Regions from separate parts of the Bacillus haynesii genome, predicted to be linked through region 1. Evidence: riboswitches for the same ligand, from Rfam matches in the RefSeq annotation. Region 1 holds a riboswitch; each other region holds the start of a gene.
The links. A riboswitch is a leader RNA that binds a small molecule or an ion and turns the genes downstream of it on or off. The one in region 1 is predicted to bind thiamine pyrophosphate.

Region 2: linked by a shared signal. The riboswitch ahead of thiC (phosphomethylpyrimidine synthase ThiC) and the one ahead of thiT (energy-coupled thiamine transporter ThiT) in region 1 are both predicted to bind thiamine pyrophosphate.
Region 3: linked by a shared signal. The riboswitch ahead of tenA (thiaminase II) and the one ahead of thiT (energy-coupled thiamine transporter ThiT) in region 1 are both predicted to bind thiamine pyrophosphate.

Annotation. Positions count from the first base shown of each region.
Region 1 is NZ_CP059494.1:4,074,008-4,077,144, forward strand. It holds gene H2R00_RS20200 (processed acidic surface protein) at 1-216, shown strand, start outside; gene H2R00_RS20205 (class D sortase, LPxTATN-specific) at 323-880, shown strand; gene thiT (energy-coupled thiamine transporter ThiT) at 922-1,506, opposite strand; TPP riboswitch at 1,619-1,718, opposite strand; gene H2R00_RS20215 (GntR family transcriptional regulator) at 1,881-2,981, shown strand.
Region 2 is NZ_CP059494.1:2,085,421-2,088,557, forward strand. It holds gene thiC (phosphomethylpyrimidine synthase ThiC) at 1-1,334, opposite strand, end outside; TPP riboswitch at 1,482-1,590, opposite strand; gene aroD (type I 3-dehydroquinate dehydratase) at 1,740-2,504, opposite strand; gene H2R00_RS10390 (M14 family metallopeptidase) at 2,904-3,137, opposite strand, start outside.
Region 3 is NZ_CP059494.1:1,748,405-1,751,541, reverse strand. It holds gene H2R00_RS08725 (monovalent cation:proton antiporter family protein) at 1-1,381, shown strand, start outside; TPP riboswitch at 1,441-1,549, shown strand; gene tenA (thiaminase II) at 1,633-2,334, shown strand; gene tenI (thiazole tautomerase TenI) at 2,309-2,920, shown strand; gene thiO (glycine oxidase ThiO) at 2,904-3,137, shown strand, end outside.

The DNA of each region.
Region 1 (3,137 bases):
ATGATCGGATCTGATTTAATTCATGACACAGGGTCAAAAGTGAAGCAAACCAAAACGGCTGTCAAACATGATACACAGAAATCTCATGTGAAAAAGACGGTTAAAGGTGCAAAGCTTCCAAAAACGGCCGGGCATTACGCGGAATGGTCGATCTTTGGCGCCGTTCTGATGGTTGGCGGATTCTTCATGGTCAGAAGGCTTCGCAAAGCGGCTTAACATTTCACTTCCCATTCTAAGTATGTTTAGAATGGGAAGTTTTTATAAGGAGTGAAAGGAAATTAAGGCACATCGAAAAAAGATCATCTGGCTCATAGCCATTGCGATGGTTGCATGCGGCGCTTATTTTACAACAACGAATGTGTTCAAGCTGATGCACGGCTATGCTCTTTTTTCATTTCAGCAGATGAAAGAAGAGGAAAAGCCTGAAAAACCTCCGATTCAGACGACGAAAAAAGAAAAGACGGTCATTGATCAAACTTTTGAAACCGGGGAGAAAATCGGTGATCTTGTTATTCCGAAAATCAATGCAAGGCTTCCGATATATCATGGGACAGATGAAGACGAGCTGCAAAAAGGTGTAGGCCATTACGCAGGATCCGTTCTGCCTGGAGAAGATGACAACTCGGTTTTATCAGGCCATCGGGATACGGTTTTCAGAAAACTCGGCCGAGTGGGGAAAGGCGATCAGTTAATCGTTGAAGCTTCCTATGGAACTTTTACATACAAAGTGAAAAAGGTCCGAATCGTGGATGCGGATGACCGGACGGTGATTGTACCGAAGCCGAGAGCGACATTGACGGTTTCCACCTGCTATCCTTTTGACTTTATCGGTTCAGCGCCGGAGCGGTATATATTGGTCGCAGATTTGATGAAAACATAAAAAAACAGCGGAGTCTCAGGCGAGTCCGCTGTTTTTTTATGTTATCTCATGTTTGATCTGTTTTCCAAGAGTCTTGGCGCGGTTAGCAGCAGTAAGCAAAGGACGATTGTGCAGACAATGAAAGACGGAAGCATATATGTTCCATTATATACTAATGAATAAATCCATACCGGAGTGCCTTCAGGCGCATAGTTTCCAAAAAAGACAGCGCCGCTGATGACATGTGCGAGAAATTTCAGTCCGCTTCCAAGAAAGACGGCCAGCGTAACATAGGAAATGATCTTTCCTTTTTGTTTCTCGATTGAAGCATTTCTGATCGATCCGGCAAAAAAGCCGCCGATTCCCGCCGCCGTAGGCGCGATAAAGTAATCAAGAAGAAGCTGCAGAGGATGATAAACGTAATATCCTCCAGTGACAAACTGAAGCAATCCGGCTAAAAACCCGGTTGCCAGCCCTGCCTTCAGCCCCCATCTAAAGGAGATCAGGAAGATCGGAATCATCATGATGGCGATTGAACCGCCTTGAGGCATTTTTAAAAACATTCCGGACACCATATCAAGTATAAGTGCTATTGCTGTCATAATCGCAATTTCAATCAGCTGTACAAGTTGTTTAGATTGATTCATCATAACCCTCACTTTTTGATGAACAAAGGGATACCGGACTTCTTTCCCAATAAAAAAAGCAATGCGGGGAAGGAGTAGGAAAGTTTTCCACGCACTGCTTTGGATGCAATTAGAAATGACTTTGCCACATCCCTACGCCAGCGTTAACTAACAGGTTCAAAGGGTCAGAACGGTCGTTCACTCTCAGCCTGGAGGCTCCCCTTGTGGTCATCAAGTTATTTAGTTATATTCTACTATACTAAAAAAAGAAACGGACGACAAGCTAATTGTTCGAAAATTTTTGCTAAAACCCTCCAATATGTAGCAATGCAAACATCTTTTCCTTTATAATAGAACTTATTCATACGTACAAGATGCAGTAAAGGGTTGATCTGATGAGTGAACTCCCGAAATACAGCATGGTGAAAAATAAAATTAAATCGTGGATATATGAAGGCAAAGTGAAGCCGGGCGAAAAAATCCATTCGGAAAACGAATTGATGAAAATATTTAATGTGAGCAGGCATACGATCCGGCAAGCGATCGGCGACCTTGTTCATGAAGGGCTTTTATACAGAGAGCAGGGCTCAGGGACGTATTGCTCTCACCGCCTTCAACTTTCTGAAAAAGGAAGGGAAAGAAATAAGATGATCGGGGTCATCGCGACTTACCTTTCGGATTACATTTTTCCTTCTATTATAAGAGGAATCGAATCTTCGCTGTCGAGTGCAGGATATACATTGGTCGTCGCGAGCACCAATAATGACATTGAAAAAGAAAAACAGTGCCTTGTGAATATGCTTGACAAAAAAATTGATGGGTTGATTGTGGAGCCGACGAAAACCGGAAGCTTTAATCCGAATTTAAATTACTATCTGACGCTTGAACAGCACCATATACCGTATTTGATGATCAACCAATTTTATCAGGAGTTAAATCCGCCCCATTTCATTTTGGATGATGAACACGGCGGTTTTATCGCCACAGAGCATTTGATTAAGCTCGGCCATGAAAAATTGTTCGGTTTTTTTAAACAGGACGATATGCAGGGCGTCAACAGGATGAAAGGATTTATCAGGGCTTTCAGAGAAAACGGCTTGTCGTTTTATCCGGAAATGGTCGTGACTTACACGACAGAGAATAAAAAAGAAAAAACGATAGCTGAAGCAAGGAAGCGGCTTTCTTCGACAGACCGCCCAACTGCCATATTCTGCTATAATGACGAGATAGCGCTTATGGTGTTGGATGTCGTGAGGGAATTCGGTTTAAAAGTACCGGAAGATATATCGATTGTCGGATATGACGACTCACACTTGAGCGAGGCATCTGAAGTAAAGCTGACATCAGTCACCCATCCGAAAATGAAGATGGGGATTGAGGCGGCAAAATGGATGATTGCCAAAGTTGAGGGACGCAACACGGACCAGCTTGAGCATTCTACCGTCTACAAACCTGAACTGGTTGTCAGACATTCGACCGCTAAGCTGAAAAGGTAGGCTGAACAGCTTTTTCCACACAAGTGATTCAAGTGAAGGCTGATAGCGGAGAGTTTAATGTCATCTTCGCAGCTTCGGATCATGTTCAGCTGTTAAAGACCGCTGTATATCTTTTATATAGAAGAAAACAGTAAGAAGGAATAAATTGCGTAAATT
Region 2 (3,137 bases), 2.0 Mb from region 1:
CCGATCATCGCCGCTCCGATCGCCGATGTAATATGGTCGTAGCCCGGTGCAATATCGGTCGTCAGCGGACCGAGCGTGTAAAACGGTGCCTCTTTGCAAATCTCCATCTGCTTGTCGACATTCTCTTTGATTTTATGCATCGGCACGTGTCCCGGGCCTTCGATCATTACTTGAACATCATGCTTCCAGGCGATTTCCGTCAGCTCGCCGAGCGTCTCCAATTCGGCAAATTGGGCCTCATCATTCGCATCGGCAATCGAGCCGGGACGAAGACCGTCTCCGAGCGAAAATGCGATATCGTATGTTTTCATAATCTCGCATATCTCTTCAAAATGGGTGTACAGAAAGCTTTCCTCATGATGAGCCAAACACCATTGCGCCATGATCGCCCCGCCGCGGGATACGATTCCGGTGACGCGCTTTGCTGTTAACGGCACATACCGGAGAAGGACGCCGGCGTGAATCGTGAAATAATCGACGCCTTGCTCAGCCTGTTCGATCAATGTATCGCGGTAAATGTCCCAAGTAAGATCTTCCGCGACGCCGTTTACTTTTTCAAGCGCCTGATAAATCGGCACGGTTCCTACAGGAACTGGACAATTGCGGATAATCCACTCCCTCGTTGTATGAATATCTTTACCTGTGGACAAGTCCATCATCGTATCGGCACCCCAGCGGATCGCCCATGTCATTTTTTCCACTTCTTCTTCAATCGAAGAGGTGACAGCGGAATTGCCGATGTTGGCATTAATTTTGACGTGGAAGTTGCGGCCGATAATCATCGGTTCGCTTTCCGGATGGTTGATGTTTGACGGAATAATCGCCCGTCCGCTTGCCACTTCATCACGAACAAATTCGGGAGATACGTGCTCTCTGATCGCAATAAATTCCATTTCGGGCGTAATGATCCCCTTTCTTGCGTAATGCAGCTGAGTGACATTTTGTCCTTTTCTCCCGCGCAGCGGTTTTCGTTTCAACCCTGGATAGCTGTGGCTCGCTTTCTCTTTGCATTTATAGCCGTTATCCTCCGGTCTTATTTCTCTGCCTTCATATTCTTCGGTATCGCCGCGCTCCCTGATCCAGGTCGCCCGCAAAGGTTTCAGCCCCTTAAGAATATCAACGTCCGCATTGGCGTCCGTATAGGGACCGCTCGTGTCGTAGACGCGGACAGGCTGGTTTTCTTCATCGCCAAACGAACCCGTCGTCGGACTTAACGAAATTTCTCTCATCGGCACTTGAATGTCAGGACGCGACCCTTCGACATACACTTTGCGGCTCCCTGAAAAACTTGACATTATCGAGATGTTTTTTTGCTGTACTGATTCCTGTTTCATGTAAAAATCCTTCCCCTCTAAAAAATTGATCAGGACGAAACTCCAGAACAGCACCAGCACAAAAAACCAGGCTCATATGATGAACCTGGTTTTACAGTCAGTAAAATCGCTAGAAGACAGACGGACCATACCCATTCCCCATCTTCTCTCGAATCCTTTTTACTTCCCCACGCTGGTACGAACCAGATCAGGTCCAAAGGGTTAAGAAACGCATGTCTCTCTCTCAGCCCGCATTCGGGCACCCCTAGTAATGCTATTAAATTTCGTGATTATCGTATCACAACCCATTATGAATGAAAAGGGAAAGTTAAAACGATTCCGAAAAGAAAGATAAATGAGTCGTTAGGACTACGAAAAAACTGACAAAGGAGCCGGCTGTCAGCCAGGCTCCTCTCAATCATCAAGTTATAAATTGCGATGCAATATATGAAGGATTTCCTTGAGCTCACCAGCTGCAATCTGCCCCGGTGCTGAAGCTTTCTTTGCGGCACCGAACGTCATTGCTGAACCGAATACCTCGCCCGCCAGGCGGCTGATGATACCTTTGCCGGCCATTGACATCGTAATAATCGGCCGATCTGCATACTTCTCATTCATCGTACAAGTGGCTTCAAGCAGACGCAAGACATCAGCCGGGGTTTCCGGCATCACCGCGATTTTAGGCAGATCAGCCCCTAATTCCTGTGCTTTTCGCAAACGGGAAACAATTTCTTCTGCAGCCGGTGTCTTTTCAAAATCATGATTAGATATAATAACGGACACTTCATGACCATGTGCAGCTTCCACCAGCGCTTTCACTTGCTCTTCGTCATTGAACAGCTCGATATCAATCACATCAGCAAGCCCTGTTTTAACAACCGCTTCATTTAAAGAAAAATAGCGGGCTGTGCTGATCTCTTTTTCTCCGCCTTCGGCGGCGCTGCGGAAAGTGAAAATGATCGGAGTGTCCTCTAAAAGGCGGCGGATTTCCGCCAATGCCGCGCAGACTTGATCAACGTCATCTACATCTTCATAAAAATCAGCACGCCACTCCGCAATATCGGCATCAAGCGTTTGAAAATAAGCCGCTTCTTCTTTTAATTGGGCAAGGTTTTTTCCGACAAGCGGCACACAGATTTTTGGCCGTCCTTCACCCAATGTAATTCCTCTGACCTTCACCAGTTTCTTCAATGTTTCAGCTCCCGTCTTTCTTTATTCGAATTTCCTTTATCAAATCACTGTGACTACCGAATGTCAACAGTTCGCGCAGGTAAAATTTTTTATGCGAACCACTGCATATTCTCCGCTCTTCATTTTATTGCACAAGTATGCTGACCTTCAATAGCTATACCTAGAGGCCCGCCAATCGGAAGCTTTCTGATAGAGGCAACTCGAAAGAATGACGATACTGCCATGGACCAAGAAAAAACTGCCCTTCGGATCGAGGGCAGTTTTTAGAGCCTTGCTATTTTAATGCGTGAGGCGTCTGAACATTTCTTTACGAGCGATAACATACTTCAGTTCTGCTTCCGACGCCTTGGACGAGACGCCTCACTGCGGCAGCCGCTTGAACTTCAGCTTTCCAGCCTCTCATCGTTTTGATGATGAAGCATTTTCAGTTTTTCCGGGGCCGGCATTGAAAATCGAATTAGCCAGCAACCGATATTGATGCTGCGGATGATCGTCATTGGTTAAATCGTTAGCGAAAACAGTTAAGTTCTTGTTGTTATCTTTATACGTGAAGGCCATAATCTTTCCTTTGGCAGCATCATGTCCCGGCCACCAGCCTGCCTTAAAGAAATGGTCTTCATCAGCGATCACTGC
Region 3 (3,137 bases), 1.9 Mb from region 1:
CATGAAGACGAATATCGGCCAGATTATTTTGCTTGTCGCCGTGATTGCCGATCTTGTCACGATGATACTGCTTGCGGTGTTCGCCTCAATCTACGGCGACGAAAACAGCAATATGTGGCTGCTAATGATCTTATTTGCCGCAGGCGTCGTTTTATACCTTTTCGGAAGGGTATTTAAAAAGCGGCCTTTTGTCGAAGTGCTGTCAAAAGGCACGATCCAGATCGGCACAAGGGCGATATTTACGCTGATCATCGTACTCGTGGCGCTTTCCGAGTCGCTCGGTGCAGAAAACATTCTCGGCGCGTTTTTAGCCGGGGTGCTTGTTTCGCTGCTTTCGCCGAACAAAGAGCTCGTTCAGCAGCTTGATTCATTCGGCTACGGGTTCCTCATCCCGATCTTCTTTGTCATGACAGGCGTCAAATTGGACATTTGGTCGCTGTTTGGCAATCCGAAAATTTTAGTGATGATCCCGCTTCTGTTTGTGGCTCTGTTAATCAGCAAAGTCGTTCCGGTGCTGTTTTTGAAAAAGTGGTATGACATGAAAACCGTGCTGGCTTCCGGTTTTCTCCTGACTTCCACGCTTTCTCTGGTGATCGCGGCGACAACGATCGGCGAGCGCATCGGCGTCATTGACGCGCAGATGTCCGGCGCGCTGATTTTGGTGGCTGTCATTACATGTATCATCACACCGACCGGCTTTAAAAAATTAATGCCGAAAACGGAAAGCGAAAAAGAGAAAAAGACGATCACCTTTATCGGCGCGAATCAAATGACGCTGCCGGTTACGCTCGAACTTTCTCCAGAAGATTATCACGTCAGAATCCTGCATGTCCGGCAGGAAAAGAAGGAAGAAAAGCTGGCGGATCCGGTGTTTGATGTTGAAGTTTTGCCTGATTATGAATATGAGACGCTTCAAGCATTCGGTGTTTTTCAAACGGATATACTCGTCGTGGCCACGGGCAGCGAAGAGCGCAATACAGGGATCGCCCTTTATGCGAAGGAGCAGAAAGTCGCAAGAATTATCGCCAGCGCAGATTCTCCAGACGCTGAATCCAGGCTGAAAGAAAACGGAATTGATACATTCTCCATTCTGCTTTCTACGAAAACGCTGCTGCGCGCGCTTATCGAGGCGCCTGGCGTTATGAAACTCTTGACGAACCAGGATGCGTCGCTGTATCAGATCAATATGAGCAATGAGCGATTTGACGGTGTCCTGTTAAGGGAGTTTCCGTTTACGGGAGATGTCATCTTCGTCAGGATTTTCCGCGGGGTTGACAGCATCGTGCCCCACGGGGATACAAGGCTGCAAATGGGTGACAGGCTGATCGCCACCGGTTCGCGCGAATATATTGCGGAATTGAAAAAAACGCTTGGAGACTGACGCTTGACCATTTTGCAATTCGTGATAAGATAAAAGTATAAACTGAATGAACAAGAAATGTTTTCCACTAGGGGAGTCCTTGATAAGGGCTGAGATAAAAGTGTGACTTTTAGACCCTCATAACCTGAACAGGTTCAAACCTGCGTAGGGAAGTGGCACGGTATTTGAGTATGTATATATGCAAATTCCAAACCACTTTCCTTGCGGGAAAGTGGTTTTTTTATGTTCAGAATCGAAGGAGGAGCCTCGAAATGAAGTTTTCAGAAGAATGCCGAAACAGCGCTGCAACATGGTGGGAAGGCAGTTTTGTCCATCCGTTTATTAAAGGAATTGGAGACGGCACACTTCCGGTTGACCGATTTAAATACTATGTCATGCAGGATTCCTACTATTTGACCCACTTTGCCAAAGTCCAATCCTTTGGAGCGGCATATGCTCACGATCTATATACGACAAGCCGGATGGCCGAACACGCGAAAGGCACATATGAAGCCGAGATGTCGCTTCACAGGAAATTCACCGATCTATTGGGAATCACAAAGGAAGAGCTGGAGTCGTTTCAGCCGTCGCCGACAGCGTATGCGTACACATCGCATATGTACCGTTCTGTCGTCAGCGGCAGTTTTGCGGAAATACTGGCTGCGTTGCTTCCTTGCTATTGGCTTTATTATGACGTCGGCGAAACGCTGAAAACGTGCAGGCCTGACAACGCGATTTATCAGGAATGGATCGCGACATACGGAGGAGACTGGTTTAAAAAATCTGTGACGGAACAGATCAACCGCTTCGATGAGCTGGCTGAAAACGCCGATGAGAAAACGCGCGCGAAGATGAAGGAGAACTTTGTCATCTCCAGCTTCTACGAATACCGGTTCTGGGATATGGCCTATCAAAAAGAAAGCTGGTCAAAAAGCGGGGTGGATCAGCTTGCATCTGCACGCGATCACCGATGACAAGCACTCTGTGGAAGAGCTTGCAGCAAAAATCATTTCGATTCAAGATGCCGTTGACTTTATCCACATCAGGGAAAGGTCAAAAAAAGTAAGCGAAATATCGAGCTTAATCGAACGCCTGGCCGAAGAAGGCGTTGATAAGCGGAAGCTCATCATCAACGACAGGGTGGATATCGCTTTGTTTCATCACATTCACCGGGTTCAGCTGCCTTCACACGGATTTTCCGTCAAAAGTGTGAGGAGCCGTTTTCCGCATTTGAAAATCGGAAAGTCCGTACATTCACCAGAAGAAGCGGTTCGGGCTGAAACTGAAGGTGCAGATTACGTGCTGTTCGGCCACATTTTTGAAACGGACTGTAAAAAGGGCCGGAAAGGAAGAGGGACTGCGAGCCTGGCTGAAGTAAAGGCGGCTGTCCGCATTCCGGTCATTGCGATCGGAGGCATTACCGAACAACGTCTGGCGGAAGTCAAAATGGCAGACGGCATCGCCGTGATGTCGGGGATCTTTTCCCATGACAGACCGGATGAGGCGGCCGCGCGGCTTGCCTGTCTCGCGAAGGGAGATTCATATGAGAAAGCGCTATGATACGATCGTGATCGGCGGAGGCATCATCGGGACATCCATCGCTTATCATCTTGCAAAAGCGGGAAAAAAAACGGCCGTGTTTGAAAGCAGGGAAGTCGGCAAAAAAGCGACGAGTGCAGCTGCGGGTATGCTCGGCGCCCATGCGGAATGCGATAAACCCGGTACCTTTTTCGAATTCGCCAGAGCCAGCCAAAAAGCCTATCAGCGGCTGACGGGC